DNA from 4 places in the Streptomyces sp. NPDC001843 genome. Region 1 is predicted to be linked to each of the others. Evidence: riboswitches for the same ligand, from Rfam matches in the RefSeq annotation. Region 1 holds a riboswitch; each other region holds the start of a gene.
The links. Region 1 has a riboswitch for cyclic di-AMP ahead of ACFYZQ_RS12025 (C40 family peptidase). Riboswitches for the same ligand answer to the same signal wherever they lie in the genome.
Positions count from the first base shown of each region.

Region 2: it holds a riboswitch for cyclic di-AMP, as region 1 does, so the genes downstream of both, ACFYZQ_RS19230 (M23 family metallopeptidase) here and ACFYZQ_RS12025 (C40 family peptidase) in region 1, are expected to answer to the same signal.
Region 3: it holds a riboswitch for cyclic di-AMP, as region 1 does, so the genes downstream of both, ACFYZQ_RS26175 (peptidoglycan DD-metalloendopeptidase family protein) here and ACFYZQ_RS12025 (C40 family peptidase) in region 1, are expected to answer to the same signal.
Region 4: it holds a riboswitch for cyclic di-AMP, as region 1 does, so the genes downstream of both, ACFYZQ_RS21680 (NlpC/P60 family protein) here and ACFYZQ_RS12025 (C40 family peptidase) in region 1, are expected to answer to the same signal.

Region 1 is NZ_JBIATQ010000004.1:128,517-135,568, reverse strand. Features, by position in the region: gene ACFYZQ_RS12035 (ATP-dependent Clp protease proteolytic subunit) at 1-531, shown strand, start outside; gene ACFYZQ_RS12030 (hypothetical protein) at 539-847, shown strand; cyclic di-AMP (ydaO/yuaA leader) riboswitch at 1,153-1,364, shown strand; gene ACFYZQ_RS12025 (C40 family peptidase) at 1,368-1,841, shown strand; gene ACFYZQ_RS12020 (ATP-binding protein) at 1,954-2,412, opposite strand; gene ACFYZQ_RS12015 (helix-turn-helix domain-containing protein) at 2,636-3,547, shown strand; gene ACFYZQ_RS12010 (DUF397 domain-containing protein) at 3,557-3,781, shown strand; gene ACFYZQ_RS12005 (8-amino-7-oxononanoate synthase) at 3,841-4,968, opposite strand; gene bioB (biotin synthase BioB) at 5,117-6,340, shown strand; gene ACFYZQ_RS11995 (adenosylmethionine--8-amino-7-oxononanoate transaminase) at 6,333-7,052, shown strand, end outside.
Region 2 is NZ_JBIATQ010000007.1:119,531-126,582, forward strand. Features, by position in the region: gene ACFYZQ_RS19225 (M16 family metallopeptidase) at 1-1,029, shown strand, start outside; cyclic di-AMP (ydaO/yuaA leader) riboswitch at 1,278-1,439, shown strand; gene ACFYZQ_RS19230 (M23 family metallopeptidase) at 1,453-2,223, shown strand; gene ACFYZQ_RS19235 (GntR family transcriptional regulator) at 2,447-3,142, shown strand; gene ACFYZQ_RS19240 (HPr family phosphocarrier protein) at 3,293-3,574, opposite strand; gene ACFYZQ_RS19245 (GNAT family N-acetyltransferase) at 3,768-6,608, shown strand; gene ACFYZQ_RS19250 (hypothetical protein) at 6,630-7,046, shown strand; gene ACFYZQ_RS19255 (DUF5998 family protein) at 7,048-7,052, shown strand, end outside.
Region 3 is NZ_JBIATQ010000011.1:3,620-10,671, forward strand. Features, by position in the region: gene ACFYZQ_RS26150 (hypothetical protein) at 1-136, opposite strand, end outside; gene ACFYZQ_RS26155 (helix-turn-helix domain-containing protein) at 283-906, shown strand; gene ACFYZQ_RS26160 (DUF6126 family protein) at 903-1,025, shown strand; gene ACFYZQ_RS26165 (tyrosine-protein phosphatase) at 1,046-1,843, opposite strand; gene ACFYZQ_RS26170 (alpha-galactosidase) at 2,015-4,087, shown strand; cyclic di-AMP (ydaO/yuaA leader) riboswitch at 4,394-4,551, shown strand; gene ACFYZQ_RS26175 (peptidoglycan DD-metalloendopeptidase family protein) at 4,556-5,458, shown strand; gene ACFYZQ_RS26180 (SGNH/GDSL hydrolase family protein) at 5,670-6,455, shown strand; gene ACFYZQ_RS26185 (TetR family transcriptional regulator C-terminal domain-containing protein) at 6,500-7,052, opposite strand, start outside.
Region 4 is NZ_JBIATQ010000008.1:226,730-233,781, reverse strand. Features, by position in the region: gene ACFYZQ_RS21690 (hypothetical protein) at 1-177, shown strand, start outside; gene ACFYZQ_RS21685 (tellurite resistance/C4-dicarboxylate transporter family protein) at 155-1,111, opposite strand; gene ACFYZQ_RS21680 (NlpC/P60 family protein) at 1,137-2,318, opposite strand; cyclic di-AMP (ydaO/yuaA leader) riboswitch at 2,326-2,479, opposite strand; gene pcrA (DNA helicase PcrA) at 2,732-5,248, shown strand; gene ACFYZQ_RS21670 (peptidoglycan DD-metalloendopeptidase family protein) at 5,285-6,787, opposite strand.

The DNA.
Region 1 (7,052 bases):
CTCCTCGGGACACCGATCGACGAGGTCTCGGCCAACGACGTCATGGCGCAGTTCATGTATCTGGAGTACGACGCGCCCGACCGGGACATCTCGCTGTACATCAACTCCCCGGGCGGCTCGTTCAGCGCGATGACGGCGATCTACGACACCATGCGGTACGTCGGCTGCGACGTGGAGACGATCTGCCTGGGACAGGCGGGCTCGTCAGCCGCGGTGCTGCTCGCCGCGGGCACACCGGGCAAACGGTTCGCGCTGCCGGGCGCGCGGGTGGTGCTCCAGCAGCCGTCGCTGCCCGAGCCGACGCGGGGTCAGCCGAGCGATCTCGCCATCCAGGCGGACGAACTGGTCCGGATGCGCGGCCTGCTGGAGGACATGCTCGTTCGCCACACCGGCCGCGATCCTGAGCGGGTCGACGCCGACCTCGAACGGGACCTGGTGCTGGACGCCCGGGGCGCTCTGGAGTACGGGCTGGTGGACGGGGTCGTCCCCAGCCGCAAGTCCTCGCGCACCGTCACCCCGGACGCGGGGTGAGCCGCCGATGCTGCCACCGGAACTTCCGCCGTTGCCGGCCCTGACCCGGGCCGAGGGCGAGTTGATCGACCGTTACCTGGAGGCTGCCGACCTGCTGGGCCGGGTCAATCCGGCGCGGCACGGCCACACCTACAGCGGACTGCGGGCCGCCCAGGCGCTGGTGCGCAAGGCGGTGGAACTGCGCGACGCGCTGGCGCTGATGCACAGCCGTGGCGAGACGGAGCTGCACGAGGCCACCCTGGCGCGGGCGCTGAGGGTGCTGGACGGCGAGCGCCGCACCGCGCGCGTCACCGTGCCCCCGGACGGCACCGGTTGAGAGCTTGCGCGCTCGCGACTGAGTCGAAACGGCCCAAAGGACGTACCCACGTTCGGACTAGCAGCGCATCCTTTTCCAGGGCCCTCGAAGTTGCGCGAACCGCCCGGCCGAAGAGCGCCGGGAGGAGCTTCGACCCTGGTCGGAGGGTGCGCCGCTGTCCCGGCAGGGACTCGAACACGAGCCCGTCCACCCGAACGGCTGAGTGGTGAGTAACACCACAAATACTCGGTTCCGTTGGGTTTTTCGGACAGGTGTGGGCGAAGATCCCTGACTGACGACAAGACCCCGCCAAAGCGGCGGGGCGATCCGGGCGGACGCCGAGTCCTGCCGCCGCCCGGATGACCGGTCGACAGGAGTGGATCGGCAGGAGTGGAGGACCCAGGCAAGACGGGTCGCCGGAACGGACAGCCGTCCGTCTCCGAGCAGCCCTTGGGGTGAAGCCGCGGCAACGCGGCCGGGCAACTTCGCCAGCCCGAATCCGACAGGTCATCCTTCACAGGCGGCTGACGAAGGGTTGCGCATGACTGCGCTCAATCGTGTCCCGTCGCTCATGGCCCGGGCCGGCACGGCCTCGGCATTCGCCATCGCCGCCGTCGGCGGCTCGATAGTCGTTCCCGGTGTCGCCACCGACGCCGCTGCCACGACTCCGGCGACGAAGGCGCTCCAGGTCGCGGCGTCCAAGAAGGGCGCACCGTACAAGTGGGGGGCCACCGGTCCCGGCAGGTTCGACTGCTCCGGCCTCACGTTGTACTCGTTCAAGAAGGCGGGCAAGAAGCTGCCGCGGACGGCAGCCCAGCAGTACAACAAGACCCACCACATCTCCGCCAGCCACCGCAAGGCCGGAGACCTGGTCTTCTTCCATTCGGGCTCGAACGTCTACCACGTCGGCATCTACGCCGGGAAGGGGAAGATCTGGCACGCCCCGAAGACCGGGGATGTCGTGAAGCTGCAGAAGATCTGGACGAAGAGCGTCTGGTACGGCCGGGTGAGCTGACCCGCGGTCACGCGCCGCACGGTCCCGGGCACAGGGCCACACCCGGAACCGTGCGGACCCCTACGGCCCCGTACGGACCCGTACGGACCCGTACGGACCCGTACGGGACCCCCTAGGGCTCCTGCTGCCCCCCTGCCGTGACCGGCCTCGCCGGGACCGCCCACGGCAGTTCGACGAAGACCGTCTTGCCTCCCTCGCGGGTGGGCCGCACCCTGAGCCTGCCGCCGCACTCGGCGGTCAGCCAGCGGATGATGACCATGCCGCGGCCGTTGTCCTGCTGCACGGCGGCGGGCAGCCGCTTCGGGAAGCGGGGGTGGCTGTCGGTGACACCGACGCGCAGCTGCTCGTCACGGTCGAGCGCGAGGGCCACCGTGAAGGTGGGCGACTGCCCGAAGGTGTGCTGTACGGCGTTGGTGGCGAGCTCGGAGACGATGAGCCGGACGGTGTCGCAGACGCCGGTGTCCGGCTGAAGCCCCCATTCCGCCAGGATGCCCACCACATAGCTGCGGGCAGCGGAAACCGAGGCTGGATCGCTCGGCAGAGTGATGGATGCTTCCAGATGGTCCGCCATGGCGACGTCGTCCCTTTCCCACGGGACCGCAGTCCGACACGGAGCGGATGGGTTCGAGTACGGTCCCGCACTGGTGCTTCGTCGCCAGACTGCCATCAGCGCGCCGGTCACGGGTGAGAACCACCAAGATATGCATATATCTGTCGCTCAAAGCGGTGAACTCTACGACGGCAGACCGTATTCGGGCGGCGCGCACGGAGTAATGGCGAGTAAGGAGTGGCCCATGCAGAACGGTCCCGCGGTGCGCCGCCGGAAGCTGGGCGCCGAACTGCGCGAGCTGCGCACCGGCGCGGGCCTCACCAGCGGTGAGGCCGCCCGTCTCGTGGGCTGGCACCAGTCGAAGGTGAGCCGGATCGAGACCGGCGCCAGCGGGGTGAAATCGGCCGATGTCCGGTTACTCCTGGACGCCTACGGCGTGACCGACCGTCAACAGCGCGAGCTGCTGCTGGTGCTGGCCGGGTCGGACGACGTCGGCGGCCGGCACCACTGGTGGCACGCCTACCGCGGTGTGCTGCCGCCCGCCTACCGTGACTTCATCAGCCTGGAGTCGCAGGCGAGCGAGATGCGCACCCTGGAGACATCGGTGGTCCCGGGACTGCTGCAGACGCCGGAGTACGCCCGCGCGGTCACCGGGGCGGCCGTCGGAAGAGGCCACGACGGTCCCGACGGCACCGGCGGCACCGACGGTCCCGGTGCCTCCGGTGACGCCGAGGAGCGGCTGGACGCTCTGGTGAAGGTGCGGCTGGCCAGGCAGGACGTGCTGCGGTCGGATCCGCCGCTGGTGCTGAGCGCCGTTCTGGACGAGGCGGTGCTGCGGCGGGAGGTCGGCGGGCCGGAGGTGATGGCGCGGCAGCTTCAGCGGCTCCTGGAGGCGGCGCGTCTGCCGCAAGTGCGCCTCCAGGTGCTGCCCTTCTCCGCCGGGGCGCATATCGGTATCACCGGCCCTTTCGTTATCTTCTCATTTCCGAGCACATCTGATCTGGACGTGGTTGTTCTCGACCATTTGACGAGTAGCCTCTACCTCGAGCGGAAAGAAGACCTCCGGGCCTACTCGGAGGCCTTCAACACCCTTCAGATCCATGCCCTTTCACCCGAGGACTCGCTGGATTACATCGCCGGGATAGGCGGCGCGTAAGGAGGCACCATGTCTGCACTGCCTCGGAACGTACCTTCCAGTACCGATCTGCACGGTGTGCGGTGGCTGCGCAGCAGCTACAGCACCGGAGCGAACAACTGCGTGGAGACGGCCCGCCCGCACTCCGGTCCCCGGGCCGGACTGCTCGCCGTGCGCGACTCCAAGGACCCGGCCGGACCCGCCCTGCTCTTCTCCCCCGGGAGCTGGGCGGAGTTCGTCGCCGCGCTCCGGTGACCTGCTGACCGCTTCCGGTCAGTTTCCGTCCAGGCGATGCACGGCCGTGTCACGCCGACTCATGGCCGCGTCTCGCCGATCACTCGTACAGCGCGTTCGATCTCGGCCCCGGAGAGGTCCGCCCGTGCGGTCAGCCTGAGCCGTGAGATGCCGTCGGGCACGGAAGGAGGACGGAAGCAGCCCACGGCCAGGCCCGCCGCCCGGCATGCGGCCGCCCAGCGCACCGCGTTCTCCGGGGACGGGGCACGCACGGAAACGACCGCGGCGTCCGGACGCACCGCTTCCAGCCCCGCGGCGGTCAGGCGTGCGTGCAGTTCGGCGGCCACCGCACGGGAGCGCGCCGCCCGTTCCGGCTCGCGGCGCAGCAGCCTGAGGGCGGCGAGGGCCGCTCCGGCCGCCGCGGGTGCGAGGCCCGTGTCGAAGATGAAGCTGCGGGCCGCGTTGACCAGGTGGTCGATCACCCGTGCCGGTCCCAGCACCGCACCGCCCTGACTGCCCAGCGACTTCGACAGGGTGACGGTGACGACGACGTCGTCGGCGCCCGCGAGTCCGGCCCCGTACGGTGCTCCCCGGCCGCCGTCGCCCAGCACACCCAGGCCGTGCGCGTCGTCGACGACCAGCCCGGCGCCGTACGCCCGGCAGGTCTCGGCGAGCGCGGACAGCGGCGCCGCGTCACCGTCGACGGAGAACACCGTGTCGGAGACGACGACCGCGGGCCCCTCGTGCGTGGCCAGTGCCTTGCCCACCGCTTCGGGATCGGCGTGCCCGACGACCTGCGTGGTGCCCCGGGCCAGCCGGCATCCGTCGATGAGGGAGGCGTGGTTGCCCGCGTCGGAGACGATGAGGGAGCCGTGCGGTCCGAGCGTGGTGACCGCCGCGAGGTTGGCGGCGTACCCCGAGGAGAAGACCAGGGCCGCCTCGAAGCCGCAGAAACCGGCCAGCTCTCGCTCCAGCTCGGCGTGCAGTTCCGTGGTGCCGGTCACCAGCCGGGACCCGGTCGAGCCGCCGCCCCAGGTCCGGGCCGCCGTCGCGGCGCCCTCGGTGACCTCGGGGTGGCGGGCCAGACCGAGGTAGTCGTTGCTCGCGAGGTCGAGGAGCGGCGAGTCGGCGGCCCGGGGCCTGAGGGTCCGGACCAGTCCGGCGCGGCGGCGCAGTTCCGCCTGGTCGTCGATCCAGCCGAACGCCATGGCTCCTCCGGGGATTTTGTAGGCAGTGAACAGACACTAGCCGGACGACCAACCGCCCACCGTGTGGCAATACCCACACAGGCAACCAGTCTCCGTTGTGCAAACTCTCCTTGGCCCGGGGCGGTCACGTAGGACAGGATCGGACCTCATGGACCTGCTGAACACGCTGGTGGAAAAGGGGCTTCGGCGCGAGCTGCCGACCCGCGAGGAAGCACTCGCCGTACTGGCCACCTCCGACGAAGACGTGCTCGATGTGGTGGCCGCGGCCGGCAAGGTGCGCCGGCACTGGTTCGGCCGGCGCGTGAAACTCAACTACCTGGTCAACCTCAAGTCCGGCTTGTGTCCGGAGGACTGCTCCTACTGCTCGCAGCGGCTCGGCTCCAAGGCCGACATCCTGAAGTACACCTGGCTCAAGCCCGACGAGGCCTCCGCGGCGGCGGCCGCGGGCCTGGCCGGAGGTGCCAAACGCGTCTGCCTGGTGGCCAGTGGGCGCGGTCCGACGGACCGGGACGTGGACCGGGTCTCCGAGACGATCAGGACGATCAAGGAGCGGAACGAGGACGTCGAGGTGTGCGCCTGCCTCGGCCTGCTCTCCGACGGCCAGGCCGAGCGGCTGCGCGAGGCGGGCGCGGACGCGTACAACCACAACCTCAACACCTCCGAGGGGACGTACGCGGACATCACGACCACGCACACGTACGCCGACCGGGTGGACACGGTGCAGAAGGCGCACGCGGCCGGGCTGTCCGCCTGCTCCGGTCTCATCGCGGGCATGGGTGAGAGCGACGAGGACCTGGTCGACGTCGTCTTCTCGCTGCGCGAGCTCGACCCCGACTCGGTTCCGGTGAACTTCCTCATCCCGATGGAGGGCACCCCCCTCGCCAAGGAGTGGCACCTCACCCCGCAGCGCTGCCTGCGAATCCTGGCGATGGTCCGGTTCGTCTGCCCGGACGTCGAGGTGCGCATCGCGGGCGGCCGTGAGGTGCATCTGCGCACCCTGCAGCCGCTCGCCCTGCACCTGGCCAACTCCATCTTCCTCGGCGACTACCTGACGAGCGAGGGCCAGGCGGGCAAGGCCGACCTGGAGATGATCGCGGACGCCGGGTTCGAGGTGGAGGGCGCCGACCAGGTGACGCTGCCGGAGCACCGGGCGGCGTCCGGGGGCGACTGCGGGTCCCATGGCGAGGCGGGGTGCGGGTCGCACGCGGAGGCGGGCTGCGGTTCGCACGCGGCGGACGGAGGCTGCGGCTCCCACGCGGGCGGTGGGGTCTGCGGCACCGCAGCGACGGCCACGGTGGCGGGCGAGCCCCGCACCGACCTCGTCGCCGTCCGCCGCCGGGGTGCCGGAACGGACCTCGCGCCCAATGCCTGACCTGCCCGGCCGGAGCGTGTCGGAGCTGCTGGAGCTGGACCGGCGGCACGTGTGGCATCCGTACGGCCCGATGCCCGGGCGGGCCGAGCCGCTCGTCGTGGAGTCGGCGAACGGGGTGCGGCTCAGGCTCGCCGACGGCTCGGGCGAACTGGTCGACGGCATGTCCTCGTGGTGGTCGGCGATCCACGGCTACAACCACCCGGTCCTGAACGAGGCGGCGCGCGAGCAGCTGGGTCGGATGAGCCATGTGATGTTCGGCGGGCTCACCCACGAGCCCGCCGTGCACCTCGCGAAGCTCCTTGTCGACATGTCGCCGGAGGGGCTGGAGCACGTCTTCCTGGCCGACTCCGGTTCGGTGTCGGTCGAGGTCGCGGTCAAGATGTGCCTGCAGTACTGGCGTTCGCTCGGGCGCCCGGAGAAGCGGCGGCTGCTGACCTGGCGGGGCGGCTACCACGGCGACACCTGGCAGCCCATGGCCGTGTGCGACCCCGAGGGTGGGATGCACGAGCTGTGGAGCGGGGTGCTGCCGCGTCAGGTCTTCGCGGACGCGCCGCCGGTGGAGTACGAGGACGCCTACGCCGGCCATCTGCACGACCTGATCGAGCGGCACGCCCATGAGGTGGCCGCCGTGATCGTGGAGCCGGTGGTACAGGGCGCGGGCGGGATGCGGTTCCACTCCCCCGCGTATCTGCGCACCCTGCGCGAGGCGTGC
Region 2 (7,052 bases), on a different contig from region 1:
AAGGGGCTCGGGCTGCTGGCCGACGCGCTCAGGGCGCCCGCGTTCGCCGACGGCGAGGTCGAGCGGCTGGTGCGCAACCGCCTCGACGAGATCCCGCACGAGCTGGCCAACCCCTCCCGCCGCGCCGCCAAGGAGCTGTCGCGGCAGCTCTTCCCGGCGACCTCGCGCATGTCCCGGCCGCGCCAGGGCACCGAGGACACCGTCGCCAAGATCGACTCGGCGGCCGTCCGCGCCTTCTACGACCGGCACGTGCGGCCCGCCACCGCCACCGCCGTGGTGGTCGGTGACCTGACCGGCATCGATCTGGACGCGCTGCTCGGCGAGACCCTGGGCGTCTGGCAGGGCTCCTTGGCCCAGCCCCGCCCGGTGCCGCCGGTGACCGCCGACGACACCGGACGCGTCGTCATCGTCGACCGTCCGGGCGCCGTCCAGACCCAGCTGCTCATCGGCCGTGTCGGCCCCGACCGGCACGACCGGGTGTGGCCCGCCCAGGTGCTCGGCACCTACTGCCTCGGCGGCACCCTCACCTCCCGCCTGGACCGTGTGCTGCGCGAGGAGAAGGGCTACACCTACGGCGTGCGCGCGTTCGGCCAGGTCCTGAGGTCCGGCCCCGAGGGCGAGGGCGCCTCGATGCTCGCCATCAGCGGCTCGGTGGACACCCCGAACACCGGTCCCGCGCTGCAGGACCTGTGGACGGTGCTGCGCACGCTCGCCGCGGAGGGGCTCACCGACGCGGAGCGCGACGTGGCCGTGCAGAACCTCGTCGGGGTGGCGCCGCTGAAGTACGAGACGGCGGCCGCCGTGGCGAGCACGCTGGCCGACCAGGTCGAGCAGCACCTGCCCGACGACTTCCAGGCGACGCTGTACCGGCAGCTCGCCGCGACCGGCACGGTGGAGGCCACCGCGGCGGTCGTCAACGCCTTCCCGGTGGACCGGCTGGTGACGGTCCTGGTCGGAGACGCGGCACAGATCAAGGAGCCGGTCGAGGCGCTCGGCGTCGGCGAGGTCTCCGTCGTGGCCGCCGAGTAACCGGCAAGGCCGGCAAGCCCGGCAGCCGTGCGACAGCGGCACGCGCGCGTGGGGCCCTGGTGACCGATGGATCGCCAGGGTCCCGCGGTGTTTCCGAAGTCTCTGCAGGATGTCCGAATTGGGGCAGAGGTTGCCTGTCTGCCCTGTGGGATGCGCTACAAAAACCGTGTTGCGTTTGAGGATTGAAAGGTGCGCCGCTTAGCGTCATCCGGGCTGTTCGTCAGGCATCGCGCCGCATCCGCGGCACCGGACAGTCATCGCCGAGTCCCCGTACGGCGCGAGCCAGGGGAGCCGGGGACCCACCGTCCCTTGGGGTGAATCGGACGCCCGCGCACACCGCGAGGGGGCCCGTAGGAGACCTTCCTGCTCCGAACCCGTCAGCTAACCCGGTAGGCGAGAAGGAAGGAAAGGACCAGCCACTTCATGGCGTTCACCCGCGCCACCGGGAAGCACCGCCGTCCCAGCCGGATGCACCGCACCACCGCCCGCGCCGCGGGCGTCGCGGCCCTCGCCACCACGGGCGCCATCGGCACCCTCGCCGCTCCGGCGCTCGCCGCCGAGCCCGCGCCCGCACCCGAGCAGACCGCCCTCACCCCGGTCATCACCATCAGCGACTCGGTGCCCCAGCAGATCGACGCCCAGGCCGACGCCCAGAAGGAGGCCGCCGAGCGGAAGGCGGCCGAGGAGGCCGCGCGCAAGAAGGCCGCCGAGCAGGCGCAGAAGGCGCGCGAGGCGGCCCAGGAGGCCAAGGCGCGGGCGGCCCGTGCGGCCGAGCGCAAGCGGCTGAACGCGTTCGTCGCGCCGATCACCGGCTCGTACGTCTCCACCGGCTACCAGGCCAGCAGCTCCCTGTGGTCGTCCGGCTCGCACACCGGTATCGACTTCCACGCCGCGAGCGGCACCGCCGTCCACGCGGTCGGCTCCGGCACCGTGGTGTCCACCGGCTGGGGCGGGGCGTACGGCAACGAGATCGTGATCAAGATGGCCGACGGCATGTACACCCAGTACGGCCATCTGTCGTCCATCGGTGTCTCGGTCGGCCAGAAGGTCACCCCGGGCCAGCAGATCGGTCTGTCCGGCTCGACCGGCAACACCACCGGGCCGCACCTCCACTTCGAGGCCCGCACCGGCCCCGACTACGGTTCGGACGTCGACCCCATCGCCTACCTCCGCAAGCACGGCGTGAACGTCTGACCCGGGATCGCCCCCCCAAGATCCCCCAAGCTCCACCCCCCACCCGAAGCCCCGGCCCCACAGCCGGGGCTTTCGTGGTTTCCGCGCCTCCGTGCAGGCCTCCGCTGTCCAAAAAAACTCCATGGATTCCGACCCGCCGTCGGAAATTCCCGCCCATTGCAATAGAGTCACGGAACGGGCGCCAATCGGCGGCGTTTCACGGGGATTATTGGCGGAGGTCGGTATGCGTATTCCGGCGCACTCGGTATGCACGGCGATCCGGGACGACATCGTGGCCGGTGTCTACGAGCGCGGCGGCCGGCTCACCGAGGAACTCCTCGCCCGCCGCTACGGCGTCTCGCGCGTCCCCGTCCGCGAGGCCCTGCGCACCCTGGAGGCCGAGGGCTTCGTGGTGACCCGGCGGCACGCGGGCGCGTGCGTCGCCGAACCGACCGAGCAGGAGGCCGCCGACCTGCTGGAGATGCGCGTGCTGATGGAGCCGCTCGGCGCCGCCCGCGCCGCCCAGCGGCGCACGGAGGCCCACCTCAAGGTGCTGCGCGGCCTGGTGAGACTGGGGCAGGAGCGGGCCCGCAGGGGCAGCAGCGAGGATCTGCGCTCCCTGGGCGGCTGGTTCCACGAGACGCTCGCCCAGGCGTCCGGCAGCCACGCACTGACCTCCGTGCTCACCCAGCTGCGGCACAAGATCGCCTGGATGTACGCGGTGGAGGCACCCGCCGACCCGGTGGAGTCCTGGGCGGAGCACGGCGCCATCGTGGACGCGGTGGCGCGCGGCGACGGCGAGCGCGCGCGGGCGATCACGGCGCTGCACACCGAGCGGGCGACGGCCGCCCACCGGCTGCGTTTCCCGGGTACCGCCGACCGCCCGGAACGTGTGAGGACTTCGCAACAAGCCGTAAACATGTCGAGCCTGCGGCATTAACACGGGCGCCGTATACAAAGAAGGGTAATTCGGCGAGGTGTATTTCCCCCTGCCCGAATTCGTGGTGCGCTCCGGAATTCCCGGAGAAACGGCGGAGCCGCGCCGCCCGAAAGGGGCGACGCGGCTCCGCCGTTCTGTGCGGTCCGGGGCTCAGACGGTCTCGGGCAGCTCCTCGAGCCCCTCGGAGACCAGCTTCGCCAGACGGTCCAGGGCGGCGTCCGCACCCTCGGCGTCGGAGGCGAGGACGATCTCCTCGCCGCCCTGGGCGCCGAGGCCGAGGACGGCCAGCATGGAGGCCGCGTTGACCGGAGTGCCGCCGGTCTTGGCGATCGTCACCGGCACGCCTGCGGCCGTGGCGGCTCGGACGAAGATGGAGGCGGGGCGGGCGTGGAGGCCCTCGGCCCAGCCGACGTTGACGCGGCGCTCAGCCATGTGTTGCTGCCCTTCAGTTCTCGGTGTTGCCTAGACCGCTCTGTTGTCTAGACCAGTTTCCCATATTCACGAAGCATCCCCGGACGGTGCTTCGTCCCGTCCGGAGCCGGCGTCGGATCGCGGCCTCGATCCGACGCCGTCCTCCACAGACTGCCTCGCGCCGTTGTCGGACGCGAGCCGTACTCTGGGGCCCATGCAGACCCCGGCGGACCGGCAGGACCGGCACGAGTACCCCGCCCACTGGGAGGCGGACGTGGTGCTGCGCGACGGCGGCACCGCGCGCATCCGGCCCATCACCGTCGATGACGCCGACCGGCTGGTCAGCTTCTACGAACAGGTCTCGGACGAGTCGAAGTACTACCGCTTCTTCGCTCCGTACCCGCGCCTGTCCGCCAAGGACGTCCACCGCTTCACGCACCACGACTTTGTGGACCGGGTGGGACTCGCGGCCACGGTCGGCGGCGAGTTCATCGCCACCGTACGCTATGACCGCATCGACGCCGACGGCATGCCCGCCTCCGCGCCCTCCGACGAGGCCGAGGTCGCCTTCCTGGTGCAGGACGCGCACCAGGGCCGCGGGGTCGCCTCCGCCCTGCTGGAACACATCGGGGCCGTCGCGCGCGAGCGCGGTATCCGCCGCTTCGCCGCCGAGGTGCTCCCCGCCAACACCAAGATGATCAAGGTGTTCACGGACGCCGGGTACACCCAGAAACGCAGCTTCGAAGACGGCGTCGTACGCCTGGAGTTCGACCTCGAACCCACCGACCGCTCGCTCGCCGTCCAGTACGCGCGGGAGCAGCGCGCCGAGGCGCGCTCGGTCCGGCGGCTGCTGGTGCCCGGGGCGGTCGCCGTGGTCGGTGCCGGGCGCACGCCCGGGGGAGTGGGGCGCGGAGTGCTCGGCAACCTCCGGGCCGCCGGCTACACCGGACACCTGTACGCCGTGAACCGGGCCTTCCCCGAGGACCTCAAGGAGGTCGACGGCGTGCCCGCGTACCGCTCGGTGCGGGACGTCGACGGCCCCGTGGACCTGGCGGTCGTGGCCGTGCCCGCCGAACACGTGCCCGAGGTGGTCGCGGAGTGCGGCGAGCACGGTGTGCAGGGCCTCGTCGTGCTCTCCGCCGGGTACGCGGAGGCCGGGCCCGACGGGCGCGAACGGCAGCGCGCACTCGTCCGGCAGGCCCGCACGTACGGCATGCGGATCATCGGTCCGAACGCCTTCGGGATCATCAACACCTCGCCGGACGTCCGGCTCAACGCCTCCCTCGCCCCCGAGATGCCGCGCCCCGGCCGCATCGGGCTGTTCGCCCAGTCGGGTGCCATCGGTATCGCGCTGCTGTCCCGGCTGCACCGGCGCGGCGGAGGCGTCACCGGTGTCACGGGCGTGTCCACCTTCGTGTCGTCCGGCAACCGCGCGGACGTCTCCGGCAACGACGTCCTGCAGTACTGGTACGACGACCCGGACACCGACGTCGTCCTCATGTACCTGGAGTCCATCGGCAACCCCCGCAAGTTCAACCGGCTGGCCCGGCGGACCGCCGCGGCCAAGCCGCTGGTGGTGGTCCAGGGCGCCGGCTCCGCTCCGCAGGGGCATGCGGTACGGGCCACCCGGCTGCCGCACGCGACCGTGTCCGCGCTGCTCAGGCAGGCCGGGGTGATCCGGGTCGACACGATCACCGAGCTGGTCGACGCGGGGCTGCTGCTCGCCCGGCAACCGCTGCCCCCGGGACCGCGGGTGGCGATCCTCGGGAACTCGGAGTCGCTGGGCCTGCTGACGTACGACCAGTGCCTCGCGGAGGGACTGCGGCCCTCGCGGCCGCTCGATCTGACGACGGAGGCCTCGGCGGAGGACTTCCACAGGGCGTTGTCCGAGGCGCTGGCCGACGACACGTGCGACGCGGTCGTGGTGACCGCGATACCGGCCATCAGGGAGGCGTCGCCCGGGGACGCGGAGCTGGCCCAGGCACTTCGGTCGGCTGCCGCCGGCGTACCGGGGAAGCCGGTGCTCGTCGTGCACGTGGAGCTCGGGGGCCTCGCGGAGGCGTTGTCGGCGGCGGCCAGTACGGCACCGGCCGCACCCGAGCGGGAAGACCCCCACCGGCCCGCCGGACGACCGCCCGCGGCGGCGGAGGTACGTCGGCCCGCACCGGCCGCGGTCACCGAGCAGAACTGCTCCCGCCTCATCCCCGCCTACCCCGCCGCCGAGCGGGCCGTCCGTGCCCTCGCCGAGGCCGTGAAGTACGCGCAGTGGCGCACGGAAGCCGTCGACCCGGGGAAGGTGCCCGAGTACGAGGACATCGACGAGAAGGGGGCGGCCCGGCTGATCGACGGGCTGCTCGCACGCGGGCAGGGCCTCACCCTCGGCGCGGAGGAGACCTGCGAGCTCCTCGGCAGGTACGGCATCCGGGTGCACCGCGCGCTGCCCGCCCCCGACCCGGACGCCGCCGCCGAAGCCGCGCGCACCCTCGGCTACCCCGTGGCGCTGAAGGCCACCGCCCCGCACCTCAGGCACCGCGCCGACCTGGGCGGCGTACGCCTCGACCTGGCGGACGAGGAGCAACTGCGCTGGGCGTTCGCCGAGTTGACGGGGCTGTTCGGCGGCCCCGACGAGCTGCGGCCGGTGGTGCAGACGATGGCACCGCGGGGCGTCGACACCGTCGTACGGGCCGTGATCGACCCCGCGGCCGGGGCGGTGCTCTCCTTCGGGCTCGCCGGAGCCGCCTCCCAGTTGCTCGGCGACATGGCGCACCGGCTGGTCCCGGTGACCGACCGGGACGCGACCTCCCTGGTGCGGTCGATCCGGACGGCGCCGCTGCTGTTCGGCTGGCGCGGCTCGACCCCCGTCGACACCCCGGCCCTGGAGGAACTGCTGCAGCGCGTGTCCCGCCTGGTCGACGACCACCCCGAGGTCGTCGCGGTCACCCTGGAGCCCGTCGTGGTCGCCCAGCGGGGTGTGAGCGTCCTGAGCGCCTCCGTACGCCTCGCGCCCCCGCCCGCCCGGGACGACCTCGGCCCGCGGACCCTGCCGGTCTACTGAGCCGGGAAGGACGCAGGGCACATGGAGATCGCCGTCGGCCGGACACTGCCCGAGGGAAGCTGGTGGGACTGGGAGGTGATCGCCTGGGACGCGGGCCGGCTGCGGCTGGCCGCCGGGTACGACCTCTCGTACCACCATGGCCTGGAGCTGGTCTTCACAGGCCCGGCGTTCGTGTCCTGCCCGCTCGCCTTCCAGGACCCCGAGTTCCGCGCCCCCACCGCCGCCGAGACGGCAAGGCTCCGGGGGTTCCTCGGCGGGACGCCGTCCGTGGTGGTCGCCTTCGAGGCCGACGCCGGCGGCACCGAGCCCGTCTCCTGCCTGATCGCGGCCGAGCGGCTCGACGTCGTGCCGGGGCTGGTGGTCGGGTACCCGACCACCGCCGCGGGCCCCGGCACGGCTGTCCCCGACTGGCCCGGACCGCCCCTGCCCACGGATTAGGATGGA
Region 3 (7,052 bases), on a different contig from region 1:
GGAGCGACCAGGGCAGCAGCATGAACGTGAGCGTGGGCCACGTGCTCACCGCGGCCACGAGCCCCAGCATGAGCGCGAGGGGGCCGAGGGCGGCGGCGGGCGCGTCGGCGTGGGAGGGCGTGGAACGTGTGGTCATCTGATCCCCGCAGTCTTGAACACGTTCAAAATACTCGTCGAGGCTAGCACGGGTACAAGGAGCAGAGGGAAGTCCGCAGGCAGACCTCGGTTTGCCTCACAGGCAAAGGAATTGCCTCACAGGTAAAACCGAGGCTGAATGGAGGCATGAACGCCTCAGAAGCCGCGCCGCCGGCGGGCCAGGGCGACGACCTGCCCGCCGTGGCGCCGCAACTGCGCGCCCTGCGCCGGCGCGCCGGCCTCACCCTGGAGGCCGCGGCCCGCACCGCGGGTCTCTCGCCCGCCCACCTCTCCCGCCTGGAGACCGGTGGGCGCCAGCCCTCGCTCCCGATGCTGCTCGCGCTCGCCCGTATCTACGGTACGACGGTCTCGGAGCTGCTCGGCGAGAGCGTCGCCGACCGGGACGCCGTCGTGCGCGCCGCCGACATGGAGCCGACCCGGGCGGGCGGCTGGACGTACTTCCAGGCCGGCGCCCCCGGGCGCGGGATGCAGGCACTGCGCGTACGGGTGCCGTACGGCACGCAGGGCGACATCGTGCGGGTCCACCCCGGCGAGGAGTGGCTCTACGTGCTGAGGGGCCGACTCGGACTGCGCCTCGGCGACACCGCGCACCTGCTGACGCCCGGCGACAGCGCGCACTTCGACTCGCTCACCCCGCACCGCCTCGCCGCCGAGGACCACGACGGGGTGGAGCTGCTGTTCGTCCACACCCTGCTGCAGAGCCCCACGGCCGCACTGTGCCTGGGGCCCCTCACCGGAGAGCTGTCATGAGCGACTACGAGACGAAGTTCCCCCGCTCCCTGTGGGTCCGGCTGATCATCTACATCGCCGTGGGCCACCTCTTCGCCGCGTTCCTCTACCTGCTGTTCGCGCTGGGCGCCAAGGGCTGACCGCCGCCGTCCGGCAGGCGTCAGTCCAGCAGCCGCTCGCGCAGCCGCTCCCGGACCTCGGGGGTCACCCCGAGACCCTGCTCCAGGTAGGTGTCGACCCCGCCCCAGGTCTCCTCCAGGCTCGTGAAGGCCGCCGACAGGTACTCGGCGCGCGCGTCGAAGAGCGGACTGAGCAACTCCATCACCTCGGGGGTGTACGCGCTGTCCGGGCTGCCGCCCCGGCGCACCTTGTAGCGGCGGTGCTTCGCGTTCGACTCGAGGTAGTCGGCGACGATCGCGTCGCGCTCCACGCCCACCGCGAGCAGCGTCACGGCCACGGAGATGCCCGCGCGGTCCTTGCCCGCCGCGCAGTGCATCAGGGCGGGGACGCTGTCCTCGGCCAGGGCGCGCAGCACCTTGGAGTGCTCCGCGGTGCGCTCCCGCACGATCTTGCGGTAGGAGACGATCATCCGGTTCTCCGCCTTGCCGTCCGCGAGGATCGCGCGCAACTGGTCGAGGTCGCCGTCGCGGACCAGCTTCCAGAACTCCGCGCCGTCCGCCGGGTCGCTCAGCGGCAGGTTCACATTGCGCACACCGGGCAGCTCGACGTCGGGGCCCTCGAGCTTCTTGTCGGCCGCGTTGCGGAAGTCGAAGATCGTGTGCAGGCCCAGGGAGGCGAGGAAGGCCGCGTCCTGCTCGGTGGCGTGCGCGAGATGCCCGCTGCGGAACAGCACCCCGTGTCGCACCCGGCGTCCGTCCACCGTGGGCATGCCCCCCACGTCCCGGAAGTTGCGCACTCCGGTCAGCTCCGGCTCGGTCGACGGGACCTGCTGCGTCACGTGGGCTCCTCGCTGTCGCTCCCGCCGTCTCGGCTCGCCGGCGGGCACCCGGTCGACGATACGACATCGGTTTTCCCGGGCAATGAGTTGTCCACAGGCGTTGCCTCCGGTGCTGTCGGCCCGTGATGATGTTGATGCTTGAGCGGATCTGTCGGCACCTGTGAGGCCTCGATGGTGGACATCGCCGAAAACGGTCGTACCTGGCTCCTGACGGGGCCCACCAGCGGTTACGCGCTGCACCTCACCGAGGAGCACGAACTGCTGCACCTCCATTGGGGCCCGCGCATCGCGCTCGCCGACGCGGAGGCCCTCGCGGTGCGCCCGCTGCCCGGCTACCGGCCCTTCGAGTCCCCGCTCGACGGCCGCGAGGAGTACCCGGTCGAGGGCGGCCCCCGTTTCGTGCGGCCCGCCCTGTCCGTGCGCACCGACGAGCGGCGCGGCACCGAGTGGGCCTTCGAGGCGTACGACGCCGAGGGCGACGAGCTGCGGCTGCGCTTCAGGGACGACGGGGTGTCGCTCACGCTGCACTACCGGATGCGCGGGGACGTCCTCGAGCGCTGGGTGACCGTGGGCAACGAGGGGGACGCGCGTGTGGAGCTGCTGCGCGCCGACGCGGCCACCTGGACCCTGCCCGACCGGGACGGCTGGCGACTGTCCCAGCTGCACGGCCGCTGGGCCGCCGAGTCCCTGCTGACCAGCGCCCCGCTCACGTACGGCGACAAGGTGATCGGCAGCCGCCGCGGTCACACCGGCCACCAGCACCTGCCCTGGGTCGCCCTGCACACCGACGCCGGCGAGGAGCACGGCGAGGTCTACGGCTGCGCCCTCGGCTGGTCGGGGTCCTGGCGGATCGCGGTCTCCCAACTTCCGGACGCGCGCGTCCAGATCACCGGCGGCGCCGGTTACGACGACTCGGGCCTGCTGACGCTGGCGCCGGGGGAGTCCTACACCACGCCCGTCTTCGCGGGCCTGTGGAGCGACGGCGGCTTCGGCGGCGCCAGCCGCGCCTGGCACGCCTACCAGCGGGCCCACGTCATCCCGGACGCGGACCGGGACCGGCCCGTCCTGTTCAACTCCTGGGAGGCCACCACCTTCGACATCTCCGAGGAGCAGCAGGCGACCCTCGCCCGGCGGGCCGCCGCGATCGGTGTCGAGCTGTTCGTGGTCGACGACGGCTGGTTCGGCGCCCGTACCAGCGACCGGGCCGGGCTCGGCGACTGGACGCCCAACCCCGACCGCTTCCCGAACGGCCTGAAGCCGCTCGCGGACTATGTGCACGCCCTCGGTATGCAGTTCGGCATCTGGGTCGAACCGGAGATGGTCAACCCGGACAGTGACCTGTACCGGGCCCACCCCGACTGGGTGCAGTACCAATCCGGGCGCGAGCGGACGGAGTTCCGCAACCAGCTCGTCCTCAACCTCGCCCGCGAGGACGTCCAGGAGTACCTCTGGCAGCAGCTGGACGGCCTCCTGTCCAGCGCCCCCGTCGACTATGTGAAGTGGGACTTCAACCGCTGCTTCACCGACGCCGGGTGGCCGGGCGAGCCGTATCCGCAGCGGCTGTGGGTGGACCACGTCCGCGCCTTCTACGCGCTCCTCGACCGGCTGCGGGCGGCGCATCCCGGTGTGGCGTTCGAGTCCTGCTCGGGCGGCGGCGGCCGGATCGACCTCGGCGTGATGAGCCGCACGGACCAGGTGTGGACCTCCGACAACACCGACCCGCTGGACCGGCTCGCCATCCAGCACGGCTTCAGTCAGATCCACCCCGCGCGGGTGATGGCCGCCTGGGTCACCGACAGTCCGAACACCCAGCTCAACGGGAGGGTCAGCAGCCTGCGCTTCCGGTTCGTGAGCGCCATGGCCGGGGTGCTTGGCGTCGGCGGCGACCTCTCTGAGTGGACGGAGGAGGAACTCGCCGAGGCACGCCAGTGGGTGGAGCTGTACAAGGAGATCCGCCCGGTCGTGCAGCAGGGCGACCTGTACCGGCTGCGACCGCCGGAGGGCGGGCTGAGCGCGGTGCAGTACACCCTCGGGGACGAGTCGGTCGTGCTGGCGTGGCTCCAGGCGCAGCGGTACGGCGAGCCGGTCCCGGCGGTGCGGCTGCGCGGCCTCGATCCGACGGCGTCGTACGAATGCCGCGAAACGGGCGAAGTCCACCGAGGTGCCGTGCTGCTGCACCATGGACTGGACACCCGCCTGCGTGGCGATCTGGATGCGGCCGTTGTCCGCCTGCGCCGCATCTGATGCTTGTGCCCCAATTGGGCTCTTTGTGGTAACCAGGCCTGAAATAGAGGGTCATGGAGGTACGTTCCGTGAGGAGCGTCATATCCATGACTGTCCGTCACGCGTCATGTCCACGTAATCGGTAGGGATTTCCGGGGAATTGAAGAGTGACCCCGGAGGGGGCTCACGGAGGGTGACAGGGGTTACCCAAAACGGATCAAGCCAAACGCGGTCGACGGGAACCACTCGCTTGTCCGTTCGCGCCCCGCTCGCTTACCTTCGCCACCACTCCGGACGGAACGCCGAATCCTGCCGCCGCCCGGGGCCCGCAGACACTCACCCGTGCACGGCAGGAGCGGGGGACCCACCAGGCAACACTGCCTGTTCCGGTCTCCGGAACGGCTCGGGGTGAAGCCGCGCCGCGCGCGGCCGGGCAGCTCCAGTCCGAACCCGACAGCTCACCTCGCAGGCGCCGGAGAGGAACTCGCCATGCCCGCGAAGGGTAAGCACCGCCGTCCCAAGAACCGGCGTTTCACCCGCTCGATCGCCGTCGCCGGAACCGGCGGCGCCGCGCTGGCCCTGCCCCTCATGGGAGCCGGCGGCGCCCATGCCGCCACGGCGTCCACCGCCAAGGAGTCCGCCCCCAAGGGGGCCGTCCAGGCCGTGCCGGTGGCCCAGAAGGAGACCTCCGCGGCCCGGTCGGGCGTGCACACCTACACGGTGCGGGCCGGTGACTACCTCTCGAAGATCGCCGACGAGCAGAACGTGAGCGGCGGCTGGCACCGGCTCTACGCGGACAACCGCGAGGCCGTCGGCAGCGATCCCTCGCTGATCCACCCCGGTCTGAAGCTGAGCATCGGCAAGCGGGCCGCGCACACCGGCACCGAGTCCGCCACGTCCACCCGACCCTCCGCCTCGCAGTCCACGCCCCGGTCCGCGACCCGCTCGGACACGCGGTCCTCCGTGGCGTCGGCCGCCTCCACCGGCTTCACCCTCCCGGTCGTGGGCGCCACCATAGGAACCGGTTACCACGTGCCGGGCGGCATGTGGTCCAGCGGCTACCACACGGGCGTCGACTTCGTCGTCCCGACCGGCACCCCGGTCAAGGCCGTGGGGGCTGGCACGGTCGTCTCCGCCGGCTGGGGCGGCGCCTACGGCAACCAGGTCGTGATCAGGCTCGCCGACGGCCACTACGCGCAGTACGGCCACCTGTCCTCCATCTCCGTCTCGGCCGGCCAGACGGTGACGGTGGGGCAGCGGCTCGGTCTCTCCGGCGCGACCGGCAACGTGACCGGCCCGCACCTGCACTTCGAGATCCGCACCACCCCGAACTACGGCTCGGACGTGGACCCGGTCGGCTACCTCCGCTCGCACGGCGTCGCCGTCGCCTGATCCACGGGCCGCTCAGGTCGCCGAAGGCCGGACCCCCGATCCCCGGGTCCGGCCTTCGGTGCGTCCCGTGTTGGCGTATTCCCGTCTGGCGCATGTCGGCGAAGTGGGTTATCTCACCGCCCGTCAAGCCTTTATTACGGTCGCGTAGGTCACATCGGAAGGTGAATCATGGTCCGATGTGGCAGACGATTCGAAGAGTGACAACAGATCAGTGATCGGGTCGTACGTGGCGGTGGGGGACAGCTTCACCGAGGGCGTGGGCGACCCTGGCCCCGACGGGGCGTTCGTCGGCTGGGCCGACCGGTTCGCGGTGCTGCTCGCGGACCGGCGGCCCGAGGGCGACTTCAGGTACACCAACCTCGCGGTACGCGGCAGGCTGCTCGACCAGATCGTGGCCGAACAGCTCCCGCGAGCCGTCGAACTCGCCCCGGACCTGGTGTCCTTCTGCGCGGGCGGCAACGACATCCTCCGCCCCGGCACCGATCCCGACGAGGTGGCCGAGCGCTTCGAGCTGGCGGTGGCACAGCTCGCCTCCGTCGCCGGCACGGTCATGGTGACGACCGGCTTCGACACCCGTGGCGTGCCCGTGCTCAAGCATCTGCGCGGCAAGATCGCCACGTACAACGGCCATGTCCGGGCCATCGCCGACCGGTACGGCTGTCCCGTCCTCGACCTGTGGTCCCTGAGGGCCGTCCAGGACCGGCGGGCCTGGGACCACGACCGGCTGCACCTCTCACCCGAGGGGCACACGCGCGTGGCCCTGCGCGCGGGCCAGGTGCTCGGCCTCGAGGTCCCGGCCGACCCGGAGCAGCCCTGGCCCCCGCTCCCGGCCCGGGGCGCCCTCGACATCCGCCGCGACGACGTGCACTGGGCCCGCGAGTACCTGGTCCCGTGGATCGGCCGCCGTCTGCGCGGGGAGTCCTCCGGCGATCATGTGACGGCCAAGGGCGCGCTGTCCCCGGACGACATCAGGACGCGCATCGCCTCGGTGGCCTGACCGGGGCTCCGGGCGGGGCCGGCGGCGCCGCCCCGCCCGGAGCGCTAACGCCCGGTCAACGCCTCCCGTGACACCCCCAGTTCGCGGGCCAGTGCCTCGTCGACCCACTCCTGGGTCCGGGACCGGGGCACCGCGCCCGCGTAGGAGGTCAACTGGACGGCGAGGCCGTCGAGCAGAGCCGTCAGGCGCAGGGCCGCGGCGGCCGGGTCCGGGCAGACGAACTCTCCCGCGTCGACACCCTCGGCGATGACCTCGGCGATCGCCGCCTTCCACTGCCGGTCCAGATCCCGGGTGACCTCCCGCAGGGCGGGCTCGCGCAGCGCCACCGCCCAGCCCTCGATCCACAGCCGCCAGCCCTTGGCCTGACCGGTGGGCGCGTACCAGCGCACGGCGGCCCGCAGTCGGCGCAGCGCGGAGGTACGGCGCCCCAGCAGCCCCCGCAGATGCGCCAGATCGCCCTCGGCAGCGTGCGCGAAGGCGGCGGCGACCAGCTTCTCCTTCGTCGAGAAGTGGTACAGCACCAGCGCGTTGCTCACGCCGAGCGCCGAGGCCACGTCGGCGATCCGCACCGCCGCCACACCCCGCGCCTCGATCTGC
Region 4 (7,052 bases), on a different contig from region 1:
CAGGCCGACGACCACCACGTCAACAACATCAAGATCGGCGTGAAGCTGGCCCTGCTGATCGTGATCCTCGGGCTCGTCTACGTGAAGCGGGACGAGGAGCGGGTGGACAAGGGCCTCTTCGGTCTGGTGGGCCTGCTCACCATGGCGAACATCTTCATCGCCGTGCTGTGGACGTGATCGCGCCGACGACGGCCGCGAGCCACGCGGCGACCGAGATCCACACCAGCACCACGCCCGGGCCCCGCAGCCAGGGGATGCCCACGGTGGCGCCGACGGACAGCGTGGCGGCCGCCGTCATCCCCATCGGGAACACCGTCGACCAGCGGCGCACGTCGTAGCCCGGCCGAGGGCGGGCCGCCTCCGCGAACAGCAGGACGGCGTAACAGGCCAGATCCAGTACGAGCAGCGCGACGGTCACGGTGCGCAGGACGTCCCGGTCGTCGTCGCTCCACAGATACAGGTGCGGACTGTCGGCGGCGATCAGCCGCGCCCCGGCCAGCGCCGAGATGGCGAGCGCGCCGCCCGCGATCCATTGGTCCCCGGCGCCCTCGACGACCTGCCGCGGATCGAACCGGGCCAGGGCCAGCGCGTAGAACAGCAGTCCCAGCCAGAAGAGCACCAGCGCCGTGTGCGCGAGCCACGCCGTCGACGTCGCGTCGGCCAGCACGGCCGCGGACACGGCGAGCGCCTGTGTGGCCACGCAGCCCATGAACGCCGTCCCCGGCATGCGCCGCCCCCAGTGCCGTACGACGGGGGCGAGCAGTACGGGCCAGAGCACGGCCGCCAGCGCGAGCAGCGCCTCGGCCAGGACCTGTCGGCCGAGCAGCGAGAACCGGGTCCCCAGTACCGCGGTGCCGGCGACGGCGGTGAGCGCACCCGGCGTCTCCGCCTCCGCCGCCCACCGCTCCCGTTCGAACACCAGTCGGGCGGCGAAGGCCGCCGCGAATCCCAGCCAGGCGGCACACGCCACCCCGAGGGCGATCCGTGACAGCACCGCGTGGCCCGCGAGCAGCAACCCCACCGACACGATCCCCGTCGCCATCACGGCGGCACCACCCGCCGGTGAACGCCGGGCCCACCAGACGTGCAGGGGTGAGGAGGAGCCGGGCATGGGCCGATGCTAGGGGCCCGGTGGCTCAGGCCGGTCGCACCACGCTGTGGATGATCGATTCGCCGTCGTAGTAGATCGACTCCTCGCGGACGTATGCGCCGGGCTTGGGGGCGTGGATCATCATGCCGTTGCCGATGTAGATGCCGACGTGGCTGATGTCGTCGTAGAAGAAGATCAGATCACCGGGCTGGGAGTCGGCGAGCGAGACCGTCGTGCCGGCGTCGACCTGGTCGTAGGTGGTGCGCGGCAGACTGACGCCGGCGGCCCTCCAGGTGGCCTGGGTCAGGCCGGAGCAGTCGTAGGAGCCCGGACCGGTGGCGCCCCAGACGTACGGCTTGCCTATCTGCGCACGGGCGAACTCGATCGCCTTCGCGGCCTTGGTGGCGTACGAGGACGACGAGCCCGTGGACGTCGAAGGGGGGGTGGAAGGGGCCGTGGAGGGAGGCGTCGAGGGGGACGCGGTGGCGCCGGTGTCCTGCTCGGCCGCACGTTCGGCCGCCTGCTGCTTCGCGAGCTCCGCCGCCTTGCGCGCGGCCTCCTCCCGCTTCTGCTTCTCGATCGCCGCCAGCCGGGCCTTCTCCTGGGCCGTCAGCGTGGACAGCAGCTCGCGCGCGGTGGCGAGCTTCTTCTGGACGGTGGCCTTGGCGGTGTGCAGCTCGTTCTGCGACTCGGTCAGCGTCTCGAGGCTCGCCGTGGCCTCCTGTCGCTTCCTCGTCGTCGCGGACTGCTCGGTGACGTAGTCGTCGACCGCGCCCTTCTCCCGGGAGGTCAGCCGGTTCATCAGCTGGGTCTGGTCGAAGTAGTCCTGCGGGGTGTCCGCGAGCAGGAAGGTGGCGGTGTCGGGGGCGGCGGCCCCGGTCCGGTACTGGGCCGCGGCGAACGAGCCCAGCTTCTCACGTGCCTTGTTGAGCTTCTCCGTGCGCTTGGCGACCTCGTCGAGGAGGGTGTCGACCCGTCTGCGCTGCTTGCCGGTGTTCTCCTTGGCCGCGTTGTACTTGTCGGTCGCCGACTCCGCCTGGCGGTAGAGGGAGTCGACCTTCTTCTCGACCTCCTCCAGGCTCGGCCTGCCGTCGGCGGCTGGGGCGGCGGGGGCGGCGTCGGCCGGCTGGGAGAGCAGGGCCACGGAGGTGAGAGCGGCGGTGGCGAGGGCGGGCTTGCGGATTCCCGCGACTCCCGTACCCGAGGAACGCTTGCGGTGCGACGCCAACGGAGGCGACTCCTTCCAGTGTTCCGCCTACCGGGTTAGCTGTCGGGTTCGGGCGGGTGGTTCGGAAGGGTTGCCCTACGGTCCTCGTCCTTGCGGGAGAACGGACCGATTCACCCCAGGTCTCGGTGTGGGTCCCCGGCTCCGGCTGGCGTGGGGGCGCGCGCCGGACTCGACGGAGGCCGCGCGGCCCGGCGACGTTCGCCGGTGGGGGTCGTGCGGCCTGCCAGGCACGGTAGCCAACTCGTGTGGCTCATGTGAAGGTTGATGCACGTTATGCCCGATAGATCTTATGATTTACGTAAGGGTTTCCGTCCGCGTGACGGTGTCGCTCCGGACCGTGAGTGAAGGGCGGACCGGTCATCTTTCCGGGGCGGCGGCCGGTTGTCGGTGGCGCGCCCTAGACTCGGAGAGCGATGAGCAGCCTCTTTGACGACAGCTTCCTGGCGGACCTCCAGGCCCCTCGCGGGCACGCGGAGGAGCCCCCGCCGCCGCCCGAGGACGATCACGCTCCGGAACCGGTTCCGGACGATCTGTTCGGCGGGAAGTTCGACGTGCCGCCGGACCGATGGGGGTCCCCCCGCTCGAGCGAAGCCGAGAGTGGGGGAGAGTACTACCGGAACGGCGCCCCCCGCCCGGCCGTCGACGCGGCCGCGCTCCTGGAGGGGCTGAACGAGAACCAGCGCGCCGCCGTCGTCCACTCCGGCTCCCCACTGCTCATCGTGGCCGGCGCCGGGTCCGGCAAGACCCGTGTGCTCACCCACCGCATCGCCCACCTGCTCGGCGAGCGGGGCGTCCACCCCGGTCAGATCCTGGCGATCACCTTCACCAACAAGGCCGCCGGCGAGATGAAGGAGCGCGTCGAGCAGCTCGTCGGCCCGCGCGCGAACGCGATGTGGGTGATGACCTTCCACAGCGCGTGCGTGCGCATCCTGCGCCGGGAGAGCAAGAAGCTCGGCTTCACTTCGTCGTTCTCGATCTACGACGCCGCCGACTCCAAACGCCTGATGGCCCTGGTCTGCCGCGACCTGGACCTCGACCCGAAGCGCTTCCCGCCGAAGTCCTTCAGCGCCAAGATCTCCAACCTGAAGAACGAGCTGATCGACGAGGAGGACTTCGCCGCCCAGGCGGCCGACGGCTTCGAGAAGACCCTCGCCCAGGCCTACGCCCTCTACCAGTCGCGGCTGCGCGAGGCCAACGCCCTCGACTTCGACGACCTGATCATGACGACGGTCAACCTGCTCCGCGCCTTCCCGGACGTCGCCGAGCACTACCGCCGCCGCTTCCGCCACGTCCTCGTCGACGAGTACCAGGACACCAACCACGCCCAGTACGCCCTCGTGCGCGAGCTCGTCGGCACCGCCGAGCACCCGGTGGACGTGCCGCCCGGCCCGGACGACCTCCAGCCCGCCGAGCTGTGCGTGGTGGGTGACGCCGACCAGTCGATCTACGCCTTCCGCGGCGCGACGATCCGCAACATCCTCCAGTTCGAGGAGGACTACCCGGACGCGACGACGATCCTGCTGGAGCAGAACTACCGCTCCACCCAGACGATCCTCTCCGCGGCCAACGCGGTCATCGAGCGCAACGAGTCCCGCCGCCCCAAGAACCTGTGGACCAACGCCGGCACGGGCGCCCGCATCACGGGGTACGTGGCCGACACCGAGCACGACGAGGCGCAGTTCGTCGCCGAAGAGATAGACCGCCTCACGGACGCCGGCGAGGCCAAGGCGGGGGACGTCGCCGTCTTCTACCGCACCAACGCCCAGTCCCGTGTCTTCGAAGAGGTCTTCATCCGCGTCGGCCTGCCCTACAAGGTCGTCGGCGGTGTCCGCTTCTACGAGCGCAAGGAGGTCCGGGACGTCCTGGCCTACCTGCGGGTCCTCGCCAACCCGGAGGACTCGGTGCCGCTGCGTCGCATCCTCAACGTGCCCAAGCGCGGCATCGGCGAGCGCGCGGAGGCGATGATCGACGCCCTCTCCCAGCGGGAGAAGATCAGCTTTCCGCAGGCGCTGAAGCGGGTCGACGAGGCGTACGGCATGGCGGCGCGGTCGACGAACGCGGTGAAGCGGTTCAACGTGCTGATGGAGGAACTCCGTACGATCGTCGAGTCCGGCGCGGGCCCGGCGACCGTCCTGGAAGCCGTCCTCGAACGCACCGGGTACCTGGCCGAGTTGCAGGCCTCCACCGACCCGCAGGACGAGACCCGCATCGAGAACCTCCAGGAACTCGCGGCCGTGGCGCTCGAATTCGAGCAGGAGCGCGGCGAGGGCGAGTCGGTGGGCCTGTCCGACTTCCTGGAGCAGGTCGCCCTGGTCGCCGACTCCGACCAGATCCCGGACGAGGAGGACGGTGACGGCGTCATCACGCTGATGACGCTGCACACCGCCAAGGGCCTGGAATTCCCGGTGGTGTTCCTGACCGGTATGGAGGACGGCGTCTTCCCGCACATGCGTGCCCTCGGCCAGACCAAGGAGCTGGAGGAGGAGCGGCGCCTGGCGTACGTCGGCATCACGCGCGCGCGGGAACGGCTGTATCTGACCCGCTCGGCGATGCGCAGCGCGTGGGGCCAGCCGTCGTACAACCCGCCCTCCCGCTTCCTGGAGGAGATCCCGCCCGCCCATGTGGAGTGGAAGCGGAAGGGAGCGGCGGCCCCGATGTCCTCCGGGCCGGCCTCCGGCGTGGCGGCCTCGCTGTCGTCGTCCCGCTCGCGCTCCTCGGCGGCGGGCGCTTCCGGCTTCGCCACACGCCGGACCTCGGAGAAGCCGGTGGTCGCCCTGTCCGTCGGGGACCGGGTGACGCACGACCAGTTCGGGCTCGGCACGGTGGTGGCGGTGAAGGGCGCGGGCGCCAACGCCGAGGCGTCGATCGACTTCGGAGACACCAAGCCGAAGCGGCTGCTGCTGCGCTACGCGCCGGTGGAGAAGCTGTAGGAGCGTCAGGGTCCCGGGGGCCGGGCCCCCGGGAGCCTACGTCGGGTCAAGCCCGTGGCTGCGCAGCCACGGCAGCGGGTCTATGGGCGCTCCGCCGGCCGGCCGGACCTCGAAGTGCAGGTGCGGGCCGGTGGAGTTGCCGGAGTTCCCGGAGTACGCGATCTGCTGCCCGGCTTTGACGATCGTCCCGGAGGGAACCTGGTACCTGGAGAGGTGGCAGTACCAGGTCTGCGTGCCGTCCTTCGCCGTCAGGATCAGCATGTTGCCGTAGGCACTGTTCCACTTCGTCGTCACGGTGCCGTCGGTCGCCGCCATCACCGGCGTCCCGTACGAGACAGGGAAGTCGATGCCCGTGTGCACCGACATCCAGTTCACTCCCGCCTGGCCGAAATAGGCGCTGAGCCCTTTCTGCGTGACCGGGAGGACGTACTTGGGGCGCAGCCGCTCCTTGCGGGCGGCCTCCGCGATCGCCTTCTTCTTCTGGGCTTCCTGCTGGGCCTTGAGGTCGATGCGTTCCTGGGTCCGGCTGGCCCGGTCCGCGAAGTCGTCGGCGCCCGCGGAGAGGGTCCTGAGCTGGCTGTCCAGCTTGCTGTTGGCGACGGACGGTTTCACCGCATGGGCGTCCGAAGCGGTGGCCGTGGTGTCCTTGCCCCCGTCGTCGGTCAGGCTACCGACGGAGGCGGCGGCGATCCCCGCCACTCCCATCACGCACACCGAGGGCACGGCGACGGTCAGCAGCGCGGAGCGCTTGGGAGGACTCTTGCGGCGGGAACGGGCCGCGCTGCGGGAACCCGGCCGGGGCGAGGCCGGGACGATCTCCTCCTGGCCGTCGAGCAGCGGGGCGACGGTGGGCAGTTCGCCGGTGGCGGCCGGATCGCCGTCCTCGGCGACGGGCTCCTCGGCGGCCTCCTGGTACGGGAGCTGCTCGAAGGTGGCGGTCGCCTGCTGGTCGAAGGGCTGCTCGAAGGACTCGGGCCGCTGCTCGGGATCGGTGGCCGCGGCGGTGCCGTCGGAGTTCCACTGCGTGGCGTCGTACGCGCCGGTGTCGAAGGCCTGTGTGCCCCACTCCCACTGCTGGGTGAGGTCGGCGCCGGCCGCGGACTGGTCGGGCTGGAGCCAGGCGCCCGCGTCCCACTGGCCGCTGACGTCGGGGGACGTGGCCTGGTGCGGGATGCCGACCAGCGGCTGGTGGCCGGTGGTCCAGGCGGTGGCGTCGTAGGCACCGGAGTCGTAAGTGGCGTGGCTCTGGCCGGTGTACGGGTCGTAGTGCCCGCTCTGGTGGCCACCGGTCGTCCACTGCGTCGTCTCGTACGCGCCGGTGGTGTGGTCCTGGCCAGGGAGGCTGCCGAAGAGCGGGTCGGACTCGAAGGCCGCGGTGGTGTGGGTGCCGGTCTGCAAACCGGTGGCGCCGTACCCGTCGTACGTGGTGAAGTCGCCGTACTGGGTTTCCTGGCCGCCGTGGGTCGCGTAGTGCCCAGAGGCGGCGTCGGAAGCCGGAGCCGGGGTGGTCATCGCCCCCGACGGGTCACGGTCGTTCACCAACTTCTCTTTCGCCTCGACAACAGGGGCTGGCAGAGCAGTGCGGCGACTGTACCCGGCGGTACGCGGGCGCGACAATCTTCGGCCGGTTTCAGGCTCGCAGGAAACGGGCATTCGGCCGTGTTTCGGCGGACGATGGACGCGGGTTTGGCTTTGTGTTCGAAGAATGTTCGACGTTGAGTGGCTCTTTCCCTGGGCAAACGAGCCGTCCGGAAGGGTAAATGGGCCCTCCGGACGGCTGTCGGACCGCTCGGCATCCTGGGTC